4 regions of the Alkalihalobacterium alkalinitrilicum genome follow, and region 3 is predicted to be linked to each of the others. Evidence: riboswitches for the same ligand, from Rfam matches in the RefSeq annotation. Region 3 holds a riboswitch; each other region holds the start of a gene.

Region 1 (4,514 bases), 670 kb from region 3:
TAAAATCAATATTTTACGCGATTGTACGTTGACACCAAGATGTTTAGCGGTTTCTTCACCGAACGCTAATGCATTGAGCTCTCTTGCATTAAGAAGTAGAATGATTAATCCTGCTAAAAAGAATGGAGAAATTAAATATACATAGCTCCAGCCCCTCATCGAGACACTTCCCATTAACCAGCCAATTATTTGTCTAAGCTCTTCTCCTGTTAAGGCAATCATTAAAGAAATCATCGACCCAAGAAAAGAACTTAAAATAATTCCAACTAATATGACCGTATGTGCTGCCATCGAACGATTAAGAGCTTTTGCAAAAAATATAACTACAAATAATGTAAAAAAACCAGAAACTATACTGACGACTGGTAACGTGTAAGCACCTAAGTAAGGTATTGTAATCCCAAAAAATAATACCGCTACTGCTCCAACTGCAGACCCAGATGAAACTCCTAGTGTATATGGATCAGCCAACGGATTTTTTAAGAAGCCTTGGAAAGCAGCCCCTGCTAAGGCAAGGGCACCTCCAACAAACATGGCTAATAAAACACGTGGAAAACGTATTTCCATTACAATATTTACATACATCGGATCAACTTCTGTTGCAATAGGTAACCCAATCCATTCTCTTCCTAACACCGTAAGAACTTCAACGAATGAAATAGGGACACTACCTAAAGCAATACCTGAGACGATAGATATAAATAAAAACGCAAAACAAATAATATATGCGAGTGTTATATTAGTTTTCGAAAACATCTGGGTAAATAAGTTTTGCAAGTTTTTCGACCCCTTCAATTAAGCGAGGACCAGGACGTTCTACAATATTCGCTTCAACGTTATAAACTCTTTCGTTTTTAACCGCTTCTACTTCAGTCCAAGCAGTACGAGCCAAAACATCTTCTACTGCATTCTCCATTCCTTCTACGTGTCCATAAGTCGTAATAATGACATCAGGATTTAAAACAACAGCATCTTCTTCAGTAAACATCGGCCATCCATCTTGATTACCTGCTGCGTTTTTCGCATTGATCATTTCTAACATTTCATGCATAAATGTTCCTTTTCCTGTTGTATACATGTCTGGAGCTGGCCAAATTTCAACCCAAACTGTAGCCTGATCAGCTTCATCTATTTCACTAGCTTTTGTTTGAATTGCCGTAATTCTATCTTGCATTGATATAATCACATTTTCAGCTTCTTCGGCATTTCCTAATGCATTACCAACCATCTGGATAGAGTCATATAATTCGTCAAAAGATGAAGCATTTTTCACGACCAATACGGTCACACCCGCGTTACGAATTTGATCTAATCCTTCTTCACTATTCATTGCATTGGCTAACACTAAATCCGGGTTGGATGCAATAATCTTTTCAACATTGAACTCCATTCCACCGATGGACTCAATTTCTTTCACTTCTTCAGGAAAATCATCATTATCAGTAACCGCAATTAGTCGATCAAAACCATCTAAAGCATAAACAATTTCTGTATTACTTGGAACGAGTGAAATTAACGATTGTGGCTCTTCCTCGATTATTACTTCTGTTCCTGTTGCATCTGTAATTGTAATTGGAAACGCTGTAGCTTCCCCACTACCAGTTGTTTGGTCTTCTGTTTCCTCAGATGGTGTTTCTTCTGTTTGTGGCTCTTCTTGATTATCTGTACCACATGCTGTCATTAATCCTACAATGAGTATTGAGGCAACTAACCACATATACCATTTTTTCAAACTCTCCAACCCCTTTTTCGATATCTTTTTAGTATTCAATGAATGAATTTAGAAAAGGAAAATATGTACAAAAATAAAAACTCTCCTTCATCGGAGAGTTTAGGTTACAGTTTAATAGATCTCCTGTTAACACTTAAATGACTACTTACATTCGAATAAGTGTCGTTCTCGTTTGAACAATCAGGTCACTCTATATTACAAGAGTATGATCTTATCACACTGCTCCCCTTTTCCACGAAGGTTACACAATCCTTTAAGGCAGGTCTCCTGACTTGTACTTTAGGTGGTTCCTTCACCTTCCCATCTTTTTATTATAGACAGTGGTATACTGAAGGAATTTAGTACTTACAGTGGCGGGACCGTGTTGGATTTGCACCAACTTCCCTTTTCACACTCACGTGAGTGACCTTAAAGTTTACAATATATTCAATTCATTGAGATACGACTCCATTATACAAAATAAAAGATTATTCGTCTATATAAAGTGAAACTTTATTCAGTGGGGGTTTTCCTTTATCCCCCACTGAATATTAGTTGAACCAATCGGGTTGTTACTGAGGCCCACAGGATGTGGGTCACACAGACGTTGCAACAGGACGTGGCGACCTTAGTCTGTGTTCAATCGTCTCCCACTTATCCTTTATTGATTCCTCAAAGTCTTGAAGTGGGAGTCTTAGCGCCCAGTTAAACGGGATAAAACTTATACGCTCGTTTTTAGGTTAACAGTTTTTGCAAACTGCCTACCAAACTCTTTACACTCTTCTTCTTCGCCGTCTGGACTAAGCTCAATTTTAAGACCTTGTTGAGCAACTACACCGTTTCTTTCTTCTACCATCGCTTCTAATAAATCAACGGCTCCACAAAAGATTTCGTACGCTGTATCCCCTGATCCAAAAACGGCAAATTGTTTATCCGAAAGATCTAATGTTGCCATTTCATCATACAAATCTAGGAACTCATCTGGAAGTTCTCCATCTCCCCAAGTATAAGCACCTAACACGATTGCATTAAAAGCATTTAGCATATCTGGATCACAATCAATTACATCGATTTTCGTTACATTTACCTTTTCTTCCTTTAGACCTTCTTCTATTAAGTCAGCAATCGCTTCTGTATTCCCTGACATACTAGCATAAACAAGTAAAACGTCCTTCATTTTTCATTTCCCCTTCCAAATTTTATGTAAGTTATTCTCTTTTGGTTGCTTTTTAGACTCTTTTGAAAGTATATTAAAATGCTCACTTGGCTACGGTCCAAAAAACAAATCTTTACAACTGATTAGAAAATGGTCTTAATGTAAAACCTGTTTCAAATTACTGTTTCGGTTAGTTGCTTGTTCGTGTATTTGATTTGAATGTATTGTTTCATAATGACCAGCAACGACATAATGTTGATTATGATTTGCAATTCTCCAACCGTGACCTCTTACTTTATTGCAAGGAACGACAATGTTATTTTCTATATGAATCCGTGAAACTGTCGCATACCCGTCTTTACCTTGTGATGAGGTAACATAAATAAATCCATTATCTTCAGTGACATCTAAAAAACTTGCTTGACTTTCCACTTGCTCAAACTCATTCCAGAAATAATCATTATTTTTACTCAAAAGACTACAATATTCAATCTTTCCTTTTGTCCCTTTACACGAGCCGCCTGCTACTAATAAATAATTTTCATATACAATTATGGAAGAAACCATAGAATTCATTTCCTTTTTCACCCATGACATTTTTAGGCTACTTAAATCCAGTTTCCATATTCCTCCATAAGTACGATGAATTTTCGTACCAATGAAAAGGAAATTGTTTAATAAACATAATGAACGAACGGATGGTTGATTATCTTTCAATCTTACAAACGGCTGAACCTGGCACCATGTATCACCAAAATCATAAGAAAAAAATAAGCAATTGTTACCGTGAGTAATGACTATACCTCTAGAATTACCAACTACACTCCAAATCGTTGTTGTAGTTGGTAAGAACTTATGCTCCCATGTTTTCCCTCCGTCCCAACTTTTTAGAAAAACACCTTTTTCCCCGACCGCATACAAAATTGAACAAACTTTTATTAGCTTTACGATACGAAAAGGGAATGGAAAAAGACTGGTTAAGCGATTTCCAACCAAACGATAAACCCCTTCCCTTTCGATGGCCACTATGTATTCTCCATTTTGATCCTTACAAACAGCTGTACCACCTCGGAAAGTGTTTTTCATTGTGTTCACAATCAATTCCTCCACCATAGTTAATAATGAAAATCATTTTCAATAACTATAATAAATGATAATGATTTTCATTGTCAATATATATTCAAAAAAAAAAAGTCCTATAGACAATCAAGATCAGTTATCGAGGAGAAAATATAAAATACACACAAAATAGAGGTGCAAATCACATGATGATTAGCACCTCTATTTTTATTGATACCTTTTATAATATTACAACAATTGTCATATCACTCTTATTAAAAAGCGTACAAGCAAAGGTGTAGCGGACTCAGTACTGATTTGTGTAAAAAACAGTGATTTCTTCGGTCTGATGTAATTAGTAGATCATTTACTAATTATTAGCACTCTTCTCTCCTTAAACCGAGGCTGTTAGCCATATCGACTTCTCCTCTTAGTGACAATTGTTCCTTATGAAACAAGATTTTTCGTTACTTTTCATCTTATTCTTCTGTTTTTCGAGGAATTTGAAACGTAAATGTCGTGCCTTCATTCACTTTACTATGAACTGATATTTCTCCACCGTGAGCTTCAACAATATTTTTTGCTATC
Region 2 (4,514 bases), 750 kb from region 3:
CTTTTTATTGTTTATTTAGTGTTCTCAAGTTAGCTTTTTCAAACCATAAAAATTTTAAGTTTTTACTAAATTATCACAACTTATAATGGAATTCTTAGGAGGCTTTATATGAATAATAAAATACCAGTCACTGTATTAAGTGGATATTTAGGATCAGGAAAAACAACGTTACTCAATCACCTACTGAAAAATCGTGAGGGATTAAAAATTGCTGTAATCGTTAACGATATGAGTGAGATTAATATTGATGCTGAATTAATTAAACAGGGTGGAGAACTTTCAAGAACGGAAGAGAAGCTAGTGGAAATGTCAAATGGTTGTATTTGCTGTACACTTAGGGAGGATTTATTAGTAGAAGTGAAAAAGCTTGCGTTATCTGGAAATATTGACTATATTGTTATTGAATCTACAGGTATCAGTGAACCAACACCAGTTGCTCAAACTTTTTCATACATTGATGAGGAATTAAATATTGATTTAACAAAATACTGTCGATTAGATACGATGGTTACAGTGGTTGATGCAAATCGATTTTGGCATGATTTTCGTTCAGGGGATAGTTTACTCGAGCGAAAAGAAGCGATCGGGGAAGATGATACGCGAGAGATTGCGGATTTACTTATTGATCAGATTGAGTTTTGCGATGTATTGATATTAAATAAATGCGATCTTGTATTAGAAAAAGATTTACATAGGTTAGAGCAAGTCCTCCGTACATTACAACCTGAAGCAAAGATAATTCGATCGATTCATGCCGAGATAGAACCGAAGGAGATTTTAAATACCCATTTATTTGATTTTGAAAAAGCAAGTAATTCAGCTGGCTGGCTTCGTGAATTAACGGCTGGGCACAAGCATCATACACCGGAAACGGAGGAGTATGGTATCTCTTCTTTTGTGTATATGCGAAGAGAGCCGTTTCATTCTGTTCGCTTTCAAAATTGGTGTCATTCTATGCCAAATAATATTGTAAGAGCGAAAGGAATTGCATGGTGTGCCACAAGAAATAATTTAGCGCTTATGATGTCTCAAGCAGGTCCGTCTGTTTCCATTGAGCCTATTTCTTATTGGGTAGCAAGTCTTCCGTTGCAAGAACAAAAACAAATATTAAAACAAAATCCACACGTACTTGAAGAGTGGGATATTGAATATGGAGATCGCCATACAAAGCTTGTATTCATAGGTACCTATCTAGATATAGCAGAAATTACAAGGGAATTAGATGGATGTCTTTTAACAGATAGTGAAATGGTAATGGATTGGCAGGAGCTAGAAGATCGATTCAATTGGAATTTACAAAAAAAGTGAATTAAAAGTTGATAGTTTAGAAAGTTTATACTATGATAAATACGTTATTTAATTTTATATACAATAATTAGAAAATTAGGTGTCTATTAAAGACTTAATAGGGAACTTGGTGAAAATCCAAGACTGTCCCCGCAACTGTAAGTGCAGATGAAATGAGAAGACCACTGTATATATCGCTTTGAAGGTGCATATATGGGAAGGCTCAAAGTAAGATGAAGCACAAGTCAGGAGACCTGCCTATGATTCTAGTTTCAATTCTTCGGGGGGTGAGATGTGAAACGGCATAGACTAATTGAGATGTGGATTTTTCCTTTTTTATTCCTATTGTCAAATATAGCCGTTTTATCATATGAACTCTTCCGTCTGGGAAGGGTTTTTTTGTTTACACATTAAGAAGTATAAGAAAAATATGTACTAAACATTGTAAAAAGAGGCCTAAGAAGTTATAACGAAAAACGCAATCATTACGATTTAAAAACCAGGAGGATCTTATGAAAGCAAAACTTGTTGTCTTATTTATGATTTTAATAGCAGTGTTCACATTTATTGGATGTGCATCTAGTGGGAATGAAGAAGTATCAAAGAGTGTTGAGGAAAATGAAGAAAAGCTTGCTGATGAACAAGGTGATTTAGAGTCACAAACAGTCACTTTTGAAGATAGTACAGGACGAGAAATTACATTGGAATTACCATTAGAGCGTGTTGTTGTAATCAATAGAAATACTGCTGAAGCATTAAAAGTACTCGGTGTAGATGAACAAATTGTGGCGACAGGGGATACGACGATTGAGAACAATTCATATTTAGGTTTTGACGACCGACCAGATGTAGGAAAAACAAGTGAAGTGAATTTAGAGCAAATCATAAGTCTAGAGCCAGATGTTGTATTTACATATACCAATCGTCCAGATTCTACTTTGGAAGAAAAGCTAGAGCCAGCGGGAATTACTGTTGTTCGCCTTAATAATTACTTACCTGACCAAATGGATCAAGAGCTTCAACTTCTTGGTACATTATTTGAAAAAGAAGATGAGGCTACTGCCTTTTTAGAGTGGAAGCAAGGTTTAGAGACGAAGTTAGCAGAGCGTGTCAATGAAATTCCTGAAGATGAAAAGAAACAAGTAATGGCATTATCCGTCGGTTTTCTTAATTCACAAGGAGGGTACCGAATCTTCCCAAGTGAAACGACTGAAGGAGAACCTGGTGTAGGCGAAGGATTTGCAACAATACTAGCTGGTGGTATTGATGCGGCCGATGTGAAATGGGATGCGAGTGAAGAGTCTACAACGATTTTAGTTGATGAAGAATATGTTTTAGAAAAGAATCCAGAAGTGCTTACACTACATGGTACGTGGCTTGGTGGCTATGAAACAGAGGATGCAAAGGAGCATGAAGAAGTTTATCAAAATATTATTAACTCGACATCTGTTCCCCAACTAAAAGCGTATGAAAACAAAGATATCTTTATCTATCATACGAATTTAATAGGGTCTGATAAACGGTATATTGGTGTATTGCAATTGGCCAAAGATTTATATCCTGACCGCTTTACTGATATTGATCCAGAACAATATGCACGCGAATACTTTGAAAATTGGTTAGGTGTGGAGTATAAAGGTGTTTGGTATTACTCACCTAAGCAGTAGAAAGGTATTTTAAATGAATAGTGTTAAAAATGAGATAAACATAGAGGCGTACTATTACGCCTCTACTAAGAAAAAAATCACGCTACTTTTTATTTTACTTCTACTTTTAATTCTTTCGATTTTATATTCCGTTCGTGTCGGGACAGTAGATGTTTCCTATGGCGAATTGTTTTTTCTTTTTCGAGAATTCTTTTCTGGATCTGAATTAAGCACAAATGGATATATTTTATTTGAAATTCGCTTACCGAGAATTGTCATGGCTGTTTTAACAGGAATGGCTCTAGCCAGTGCGGGAGTAATTATGCAAGCAATACTTCGTAATCCATTAGCAAGTCCATTTACGTTAGGAGTTTCAAGCGGGGCGGCTTTTGGGGCGGCGCTCGCGATAGTTCTTGGGACGAGTGTCTTCGGCTTAAACGTCGTTGCAAAAGGTCAATGGTTAATCGCTGTCAATGCTTTTATTTTTGGTTGTATTGCTGTATTTGCCGTATATGGCATTGCGAAGTTAAAGAATGGGTCAACAACCGTATTAATTTTAGCTGGAGTTGCGATCGGTCAGTTATTTTCAGCTGCTGTTTCTACATTAAAATATTTCTCCAATAATGAAGCTCTCAAAGATTTAGTCGTTTGGCTCATGGGTGGCTTTTGGGGGGCAAGCTGGTCTGTGATCCAGTTTTTGTTTCCGATCATTATACTCGCTATTTTATTTTTATTAAAAACATCATGGGATTTAAATGCTTTAAGTTCTGGAGAAGAAGTCGCCAAATCTTTAGGTGTCAATGTCAAACGATTAAGGCTATCTGCATTAGTCGTCTCAACGTTTATTGCTTCAGCAACGATTGCTTTTACGGGAATCATTGGGTTTATCGGTTTAGTCGCACCACATATTAGTCGAATTCTCATAGGCATTGATAATCGTTTTTTACTTCCTTGTTCCTGTTTAGTTGGAGCGATTTTATTATTATTATCAGATACTTTTGCAAGAACAGTAATATCGCCAATTGAAATCCCAGTAGGTATTATTACCTCTATTATAGGTGCACCGTTTTTCATTTATTTATTGTTACAAAAAAGAAAAGATTATTGGTCGTGAAGGTGGTTATTTTTGCATATCTCAGTAAAAAATTTATCAATGAAATTAGGGAAAAGGACCGTGCTTCAATCCATCTCTGCTCATTTTAAACAAGGTGAAGTTACGACGATCATTGGGCCGAATGGTGCTGGAAAAACAACGCTGTTAAAGTGTCTAGCAGGAGTTTATTCTTCTCCAGGGACCATTTTTGTTAATGATCAAGATTTATATAGTTATTCGTTAAAAGACCGTGCCAAGTTGATTGGTTATGTGCCACAAGCGAGTGGTCAGCAATTCCCGTTAACGGTGATGGAAACGGTATTATTAGGAAGAAAACCTTATATTAAGTGGGGGGTTCAAAAGCGAGATTTACAAATTGTCGATGATGTTTTAGTGGACCTTGAGCTAGAAGATTTGGCTGATCGGTATTTAGATGAAATTAGTGGTGGTCAGCGGCAGAAAACTGGTATTGCTAGAGCATTAGCTCA
Region 3 (4,514 bases):
TGATAGTTTGTTATTCATTTTAACGGCTACCACTCTTTTCACTGATAGAGAACGTGATTTATTACTGAAAGTTCAAGAACAAATTCCTAATTTACCAGTTCATTTCTTATTAAAAACAGACACGATTTATCATGAAGAAGAAGTTTCGAAAATGGTTGAAGAAATTCGAATGAGAATTAAACCTCATTTTCCGAGAGCGAAGATATTTCCTTTTTCTAAGCATAATAAGAGCAGCAAACAAGTCGAAGGATTTTCACAATTTATTAGGATGGGTTTTGATCAAAAATCGCTAGTGGAACGCCGAAATCAGAAATTATTATTTTACATTAGAGAAGCCTTAACCTACCTATTGAAAAGACGAGTTGAAACTGAAAATGAAATGGCAGAATTAATTATATGGAAAGAAGATATCGTATCTAAGTTAAATGGAGCTAAACATCAGTTAAGTGACTTAGAAAAGGAAAAGATGCAAATCATACAAAGCTCATATCACACGTTGAAAGAAGATATAAAGTACGATTTAAAAACGACAATACCGAAATTAATACGCGATTGTTCAGCACTCATAAAAGAAAATAGTGACTTCCGCAAAATCCATATTGAACTTAATCAAGAGATGAACGAAAGAGTACAGAATTATATTCAACATACCGTTTTACCGAGGTTTTCAAAAGCCATCCAAGGCTGGATTGAACTGGCTACTGATGAATTTTATCAAAGTCAAGATTACTTAGAAGAAATGAGTGAAGGGTTCAATAGAATGTACGGGGAGCAGCGCTTAAAGCTGAATTGTGACTTTAAGGTACTAGATGATTGGTCTCGTGATGCACATCGTTTAGCAAATGGAATACAATTAGATAACATGAATATTCTAAACAGATCAACACCGTCACAATTAGTGTTAAAAAGCGCTGGAAAACTATTTGGCACTCTTCGCCCTAACAAGTCGATGTTATGTACGATGTACAAAAAGTTGATTGAAAACGAAGATTACGATAAGTTAGCTACAACGGTTACTAAACAGTTTATCCTTCAATTTGAATTGTTTGAAAAAGGCTTAACTCGTGATATTACGATGTTCTTTAGAGAACCTTTCAGTGTTATTCAGGAAGTTATGGAGGAAGAACAACAAGCAATTCAGCAAAAAAAGGAGACATTGGAACAGTTAAAAGCGAATCCAGAAAAGTATCTTGATCCTATTACACTTTTTGAAGTGAGATTACGTCAATATGAATGGATGCAAGTAGAAATTGAAAGAAGCCCTTCCTATTCATAAAAAATAATAACAATAGGTGAATGGCATTTCTCCCATTTTTTAAAATACCTATACTAACTGGGAGTTGTCTTATGGGCAACTCCTTTACTTTTGGACCAAAAGTACTGCTAAATTCCTTAAAAATTTACATAAAAAGTAGTAATTATGTAAAATAAGAGGTATAGACAAAAAGTAGAAGTAATTTTTAGAAATTTCGGTTTTGTTTTAGAACTTGTTAAGGTGAAAATAATACATATATGAACTTATCGGATTAATGAAAGTGGGGGAATTTATATGATTACTTTAAAATCAGAACGAGAAATCAATCAAATGATGGAAACAGGGAAATTATTAGCAGCTTGCCATAAAGAAATTTCAAAAATAATAAAGCCAGGGATTACAACTATAGAAATTGATCGTTTTGTGGAAGAATTTCTAGTTCAAAATGGAGCAACACCTGAACAAAAAGGTTATAAAGGATATCAATTTGCTACGTGTGCTTCCATAAATGATGAAATTTGTCACGGGTTTCCAAGGAAAACACCTTTAAAAAATGGTGATATTGTTACTATTGACATGGTGGTTAATTTAAATGGGGGATTAGCAGACTCAGCATGGACCTATGCTGTAGGAAACGTTACACAGAAGGTTAATCATTTATTAGAGGTTACTAAAAAATCGTTGTACAAAGGTATTGAACAAGCACAGGTTGGAAACAGGCTTGGTGATATTGGTCATGCGATTCAATCTTATGTAGAATCAGAAGGTTTCTCAGTCGTCCGAGATTTTACGGGGCATGGGATAGGGCCAACAATACATGAAGATCCACAAATTCCACACTTCGGATCTCCAGGAAAAGGTTCTAGGTTAAAAGAAGGGATGGTCATTACGATCGAGCCAATGGTAAATGAAGGGATATGGTATAGTCAAATGGACTCAAACGGATGGACGGCTAGAACGGTCGATGGGAAACTGTCAGCTCAATACGAACATACCTTGGCAATTACAAAAAATGGGCCAGTCATTTTAACTTTACAATAATGTACCATGTATTGACAATTTCACTAATTACGAATAGTATTAACAACAAGAAATATATTTACTAGTTTCATATAAAACTTTATATCGTTGAAAATAGGTGCTAGATAAAAGCATAAAATACTTTTATTAGCTTAATAGGGAAGTTCGGTTCAAAGCCGACACGGACCCGCCACTGTGTTGGGTATCAGTACATTTACTGATTCTTTCAGATATACCACTGGGCAATGCCTGGGAAGAACTGGAAGTTATACCCTAAGTCAGGAGACCTGCCTATTTTAACATCACTGTTTGACCTACGGGATTGATAGGGAAGTGGTTAGTATGCGGATAATTTATGTTTTTTGAGCATTTCTGACCTCTTTTAAAGTCAGGGATGCTTTTTTATTTTTTATAACATATTGGGGGGATTTGAAATGGCGACTTGGGATTTATCAGAAACAAAACACCATTTATTAATTTGTAATGGAAGTAGTTGTAATAAAGCGGGAGCCGAAGAACTTACACAGTCGGTTAGAAATGAGGTAGCTAACTTAGGTCTAGATGAGAAAATTCATACGACGAGGACTAAATGTAATGGACGATGCCAAGATAGATGTGTGTTAATTGTATACCCAGAGGGAATATGGTATAAAGACTTAAAACCAGAAGATGCTAACCAGCTTATTGCATCGTTAATTACTGATGATAGCTTATTCGAAAAAGTAAGTCATCGTTTTAATGGAGAAAGCTTTATTAGACAGCCAGAAGTACCAGTAGGAGAATGTAAAGGTCGAGAACGTGTGAAGAAAGTATCTAAAGTATTTTAGTAGCTTATTAATATAATCGGTCTATGAACTAATTTAAGGTAAATGGTCTAGAATAAAAATACGGGTATTTGCCTTTCTTTTTAAATATTTTACTAGCGATTTGGAAAATATAATAAATATCTGTATTTTATATTCCATTGCTAGGAGAGAAATCGATGACACAACATAAGGTAACAATCCGAAACCAATTCAATAGTAAAATATTGCAGAAGGTAATGTGTTTACTTTTATTGATGACTGTTATTCCCATTTTTACAACTTCTACTTTTGCACAAGAGTCTAAACTACCAGAAGCCCCTGTTTTTATAGATAATCAACCTGTAATAACAAAATATATTATGCGAGATGGCCAATTGATGGTTCCAGCACTTTTTTTAAAACATACGGGTGTTAGGGTAGATCAGAATGAACAATATCGCTCTGTCGTTTTTAGCTATGGAGATAAACGCTTCGCTTTACCAATCGGACAGAATTATTCCGATGAATTTATACGTACGACGGGTCTATGGCAACGCCAACCATTAACTACTAAAACGATTGAGTATGCAGGTGAGGTCTTCGTTCCGCTATTAGATGTCACTCGTAAATTTGGGATGGGTGCAACATATAACCCGCAAATAGAACGAACCTTCATTACAACGAATATCCGATCAGCTCCCAATTTTACATACAGAGCTAACACTTCAAAAAAATTAGTGGCACTAACATTTGATGATGGACCAGATGGATACTATACTCCAACAATTTTAGATATTTTAAAAAGTAAAAGTGTTCCTGCGACCTTCTTTGTAATGGGACAACAAGTTAAAACTTTTCCTGATGTTATGAAACGTATAGTAGATGAAGGGCACGGTATTGCAAATCATACGTGGAGTCATCCAGCGTTACCACTTCAAATGACTTCGAAAATCATGGATGAGATTACAACGACACAAAACATTATGTAGAGTACAGTTGGGAGGAAGCCAGATTTATTTCGTCCTCCATTTGGCGCGATCACTAAATCCGATGCGATCCTATTAAATGAAATGGGCTTTCGGGTCATTATGTGGTCTGTAGATACACTTGATTGGAGTGGGTTATCTGGTGATGAGATCTTAGAGATTGTTCAACGTGATGTTACTCCAGGTGGTATTGTTTTGCAGCATAACTTTCAAACAAATGCCCGTCTTTTAGATGGAACTGTCGAAGCTTTGCCAAAAATTATAGATGAACTAAGAGCAAAAGGTTATCAATTTGTAACGGTCCAAACTTTATTAACTAACCCGTAGAATTTTGTTTTATCTAGTATAAAGTGGGTATGCTAAGTTTAACCACTTTAACAAAATATTTGATCGGGGACTGTAAAAGAGAAAAAAGTTTTTTCGCATAATAAACGTTAAGGGGGAAAAATAATGACACTAACTCCAGAA
Region 4 (4,514 bases), 850 kb from region 3:
ATGATTCCGATATCATTTGTCGGTGCACCGTAGCATGCCATCCCACAGCCATTAAAACCGATATTCATTTGTTTAGGTACGGCCACCCCACCAATTCTTTGCTGAAGTTCCTCGACTTGCGGAATGGAGTCCCCTTTATCACCGTCACAAAAATCACAAGCTTTAATATTGACAACATCACCTATTGGAAGCAGTAATAGCCCTACGCTCGATAAACGTTCTGTAATTTTATGAGGAGTAGCTGTTTTAACCGATACTTTGATGACATGATCAGGTGTATATTCAAGATCAGCCTTTTCACCGACCGTTTCTGCTAATGTCATCATTTGTATTGGCGTTAGCTTTTTATTAGCAATACCAGGAGAAACTGCAAACTCAAAAATATCTTCTTGTTGAAATAAGTCACTTTGGCTCGTTGTCTTTTCTGAAGTTCTCGTTTCAATGTTTAACTTTTGTAATGCTTCTTCAGCTAACATACGAGGATTGAGCAGTCTGTCAGTCACTGTTTTCTCTTCTTCGACTCCTCCGTGTAGCGCCCAAGGCTCTGCTTTTTCTTTTAACCGTTCATGAGGTTTAAGCTGTTGTTCACTTTCACTTAGCGTGTATTTTCGTTGATATCCTCTAGGCGTAATCATCTTTCCGTCATATATGAACGTAGAATTGTTTCCAATAATGACGGTCGTTAACATTCCAATTTCGTGATCAAGCATATGCGCTAAATCGGTAATAACGATATGTTCTCTTTCTCGATAGGCACTTTTCACTAATCCAACAGGTGTGTTAGGAGAACGATAGTTTAAAAGAATTTTTTGCGTTTCAACAATTTGTTTTGTTCTTTTTCCACTGCGTGGATTATATAAGGCAATGACAAAATCTGCTTGAGCAGCAGCATCAACACGCTTTTTTATTAAATCCCAAGGTGTTAAATGGTCACTCAAACTAATTGTACAAGCATCATGCATGATTGGTGCACCGAGTAATGACCCGCACGAATTAATTGCTGAAATACCTGGAATAATTTCCACTTCAACTCCTGACTCTTCTCGCCATTCTTTTTCAATTAACACTTCATAAACAAGTCCAGCCATTCCATACACACCAGAATCTCCACTAGAAATCACCGCAACCGTTTTACCTAGTTCCGCTTGTCGAACTGCTTCTTGTGCCCTGCTCACTTCTTCTGTCATTCCTGTTCGAACAATTTCTTGATCCGTTATTAACGGTCGAATTAAGTCAACGTATGTACTGTATCCGATGATCGAATCAGATTCTAAAATTGCTTCTTTTGCTCGGAAGGTCATATGTTGTTCACTTCCAGGACCAAATCCTATTATTAGTAATTTACCTCGTTGCATTTTTACCATCTCCTTCTTTATGCCTCTACTCTAAGTGAGGATTAATAAAGCAACACCGAAACCAATACTTAAAGCGCCAATACCATATAAAATCATCTGTTGAAGTTTCGCCGTTTTCGCCACTCGAAATGGAAAACTCAATATCATCGCAATGATAAACATTCCAAAAATCGACCCGATACCGAATAAAAGTAAGAACAGTACTCCTTGTCCAATATGCGTTACTTGACTAACCATTAAAATCGTTAACGCTGCACTCCCTGCTAAACCATGAACTAAACCCACTACAAAAGAGCGAAAATTGTATTGTTGCAATGAAATTTCTTTCGTTGCTGCGGTTTCAGATTTTGCATCTAATACTGTTCTGATCCCTAAATAAATAAGGATGACGGCAACGATCCATTCAAAATACTGATCGAGTTGCGCTGGAATACCTAACCCAAATAAAAGTACGATAGCTCCAATTAATAAAATAGTGAACGTATGACCTAACCCCCAAAAAACTCCTGTAATCCCTGCTTTTAATGGATTTTTTGTACGAGTTGCAATTGTCGAAACCGCGACAACATGGTCTGCATCAAGTGAATGCCTTAAACCAATAAGTAAACCTGTTCCTAATATGGACCATAATCCAGCTTCCATCTTCATGTCTCCTTTGATATTTTTCACAAATAAAAAAGCACCCCTAACCATAGTAGATGGTTAGAGATGCTTATATTTTCACGTAAATAAATATCCAACATGGTTGAATACTAGCAGAAAATCCGCTCTCTAACACCTCCCTATCTCCCGTAGGTCAAACAGTGTTGTTAGAAAAGGCAGGTCTCCTGGCTTATGGTTATCGTACACTATTCCTTCCCATTCATATTGAACAGTGGATTAATAGAGTACAACCAAATTACAGTGGCGGGACCGCGTCGGACTTTCACCGAACTTCCCTATAAAAGAATTACCATCATTTAAAAAGTCAGCTACGTTCGCTTCCTTTTTCATACCATTTAGGTAATATCTTTACCCTTTCCCAACATATGTGATTGTCATTAATAGGTTAATAGAAAACTTAAATGTTTGTCAATCTATTTTTTTATTTAACTAAATTTGTCGATCTCTTACAAAGCGCATTCTTCAATTTCAAAGCCTAGGTCTTCAATGATATTATGATCTTCTGTTACGGCTTGACCTTTCGTTGTTAAATAATCGCCAACGAATATGGAATTGGCCGCATATAACGCTAATGGTTGTAAGGTACGTAAATTCACTTCTCTTCCTCCAGACACACGAATTTCTTTTGAAGGATTAATAAAGCGCATTAAAGCCAAGACTTTTAATGATTTCATCGGTTCAGTACGTTTATAGTTTTCTAACGGTGTTCCTGGAATTGCATGTAAGAAATTCACTGGTATCGAATCAGCATCAATTTCTCTTAGAGAATAAGCAATTTCTACAATTTGCTCATCCGTTTCTCCCATTCCGATAATACAGCCAGAACAAGGTGACATACCTGCAGCCTTCACTTCTTCGACCGTATTTACTCGATCATCATACGTATGAGTGGAAGTAATATTGGCATGATTGTCTTTGTGAGTATTTAAGTTATGATTATAACGATGTACGCCTGCCTCTTTCAGTTTTTTTGCTTTTTCATCACTTAAAATGCCTAAGCATGCACAAATTTTTAATGGCATCGTTGAAGTAATCTCACTAACTGCATCAATTACTTGGTCAACTTCTTTATCTGTGGGACCTCGTCCGCTAGCAACAATGCAGTATGTACCCGCTTTCCGATTCATCGCTTCTTTCGCACCTGCAATTAGAGTTTCTTTATCTAAGAGCGAATACTTTTCTACTGGAGCCGATGATACAATAGACTGTGAGCAATAGCCACAATCTTCTGGACACAATCCACTTTTTGCATTAAAAATCATATTCAGTTTCACTTTTTTACCATAATAGTGCTTTCGAACACGAAATGCAGCTTGCATAATTGGTAAAACTTCATCATCATCTGCTTGAAGAATACTTACCCCTTCCTCAATTGTTAATAATTCTCCGTTTAATGCTTTTTCTGCATACTGTTCCCAAATGCTATTTTTCGATGTTAATGTAGTCATTTCCTCCAACCTTTCGTTAACTATATTTTTATTTAAGTTAACATTAATTCAAGAAATTGACAAGATTTATTTACCATTTAATAGAATCAAAAAAAAGAAATAGCTTAAAAACTATCTCTTTTCCTCAACTCATATAGTATTTCATTCGCTCAGAAAACCATTGTTCTCTCATAGGGTTATTGATAATCTCATCACCAACTAATTCCTTCAAAAATTGTTGACATTTTGTTTTATCACTTATACTTTCTAGTATGCTTTTTCTTGCATGATATAAAAATTCAACATACTCCTCATATTCTTGTCCGTATTTTTCACTTAATTGGTTGACAATAGTTTTAGCTAGAATTGGACTTGCTCCATCGGTTGAAACTGAGATCGAAAGTTTTCCTCTATGAAAAGTAGATACCATATGAAAATCACTCAAACTAGGTTGGTCTACAACATTTATCAATTGGTACGGTTTTCTGTCTTTATGAATCGTTAAATTCACCAATGGATCATTCGTAGCCGCGATAATCAGAAACGCTTCTTCTAAAAATTTTTTATGATAATCAGAAGGTACCCACCGTATCGAATGATTATGAACAAAGTCCATCATCTCTTTACTTATTTGAGATGAAATGACCTTTATTTGAGCATTATAACTTAATATCTTCCTAGCTTTTCGCGTTGCAATTTTACCACCACCAATAATAACAACTTGTTTTCCTTTTAAATTGATATTAATTGGCATTAAACTCATGATATTGTCCTTCCATTAGAGCTAAAGTTTTTGAACGAATAACATCTTGTACTTGTTCATGATAACCGAGAAAATTACATAAATGAATTGGTTTTGTATGTGTTTGTTGCAACTCTTTGATCTTCCGGCCCATCGTTTTCATTAATACACCCGTAAATAATAAATAAGGAAGAACATAAATTACCTCATGATCTTCAGTTAACATTTGATTTAAACCTTCTTCAAAAGTTGGGGTCGTAGCCGCTAAATAACATGTCTTAACTTCTTTTAATCCTAATTTGACTTTTAATCTATATGCAATTTCTT

Evidence for each region. A riboswitch is a leader RNA that binds a small molecule or an ion and turns the genes downstream of it on or off. The one in region 3 is predicted to bind cobalamin.
Region 1: linked by a shared signal. The riboswitch ahead of BK574_RS10325 (ABC transporter substrate-binding protein) and the one ahead of BK574_RS07285 ((2Fe-2S) ferredoxin domain-containing protein) in region 3 are both predicted to bind cobalamin.
Region 2: linked by a shared signal. The riboswitch ahead of BK574_RS10790 (ABC transporter substrate-binding protein) and the one ahead of BK574_RS07285 ((2Fe-2S) ferredoxin domain-containing protein) in region 3 are both predicted to bind cobalamin.
Region 4: linked by a shared signal. The riboswitch ahead of BK574_RS11245 (hypothetical protein) and the one ahead of BK574_RS07285 ((2Fe-2S) ferredoxin domain-containing protein) in region 3 are both predicted to bind cobalamin.

The regions. Positions count from the first base shown of each region.
Region 1 is NZ_KV917368.1:2,219,117-2,223,630, forward strand. Features, by position in the region: gene BK574_RS10320 (FecCD family ABC transporter permease) at 1-756, opposite strand, end outside; gene BK574_RS10325 (ABC transporter substrate-binding protein) at 740-1,732, opposite strand; cobalamin riboswitch at 1,973-2,158, opposite strand; gene BK574_RS10330 (flavodoxin) at 2,433-2,888, opposite strand; gene BK574_RS10335 (WD40/YVTN/BNR-like repeat-containing protein) at 3,024-3,962, opposite strand; gene BK574_RS10340 (ATP-binding protein) at 4,406-4,514, opposite strand, start outside.
Region 2 is NZ_KV917368.1:2,304,249-2,308,762, reverse strand. Features, by position in the region: gene BK574_RS10795 (GTP-binding protein) at 109-1,308, shown strand; cobalamin riboswitch at 1,369-1,563, shown strand; gene BK574_RS10790 (ABC transporter substrate-binding protein) at 1,800-2,954, shown strand; gene BK574_RS10785 (FecCD family ABC transporter permease) at 2,968-4,047, shown strand; gene BK574_RS10780 (ABC transporter ATP-binding protein) at 4,060-4,514, shown strand, end outside.
Region 3 is NZ_KV917368.1:1,549,667-1,554,180, reverse strand. Features, by position in the region: gene BK574_RS07295 (hypothetical protein) at 1-1,276, shown strand, start outside; gene map (type I methionyl aminopeptidase) at 1,550-2,296, shown strand; cobalamin riboswitch at 2,375-2,584, shown strand; gene BK574_RS07285 ((2Fe-2S) ferredoxin domain-containing protein) at 2,710-3,102, shown strand; gene BK574_RS07280 (polysaccharide deacetylase family protein) at 3,258-4,049, shown strand; gene BK574_RS28350 (polysaccharide deacetylase family protein) at 4,149-4,373, shown strand; gene speD (adenosylmethionine decarboxylase) at 4,497-4,514, shown strand, end outside.
Region 4 is NZ_KV917368.1:2,398,128-2,402,641, forward strand. Features, by position in the region: gene cobJ (precorrin-3B C(17)-methyltransferase) at 1-1,355, opposite strand, end outside; gene BK574_RS11245 (hypothetical protein) at 1,386-1,997, opposite strand; cobalamin riboswitch at 2,156-2,327, opposite strand; gene bioB (biotin synthase BioB) at 2,465-3,466, opposite strand; gene BK574_RS11255 (precorrin-2 dehydrogenase/sirohydrochlorin ferrochelatase family protein) at 3,591-4,208, opposite strand; gene BK574_RS11260 (sirohydrochlorin chelatase) at 4,189-4,514, opposite strand, start outside.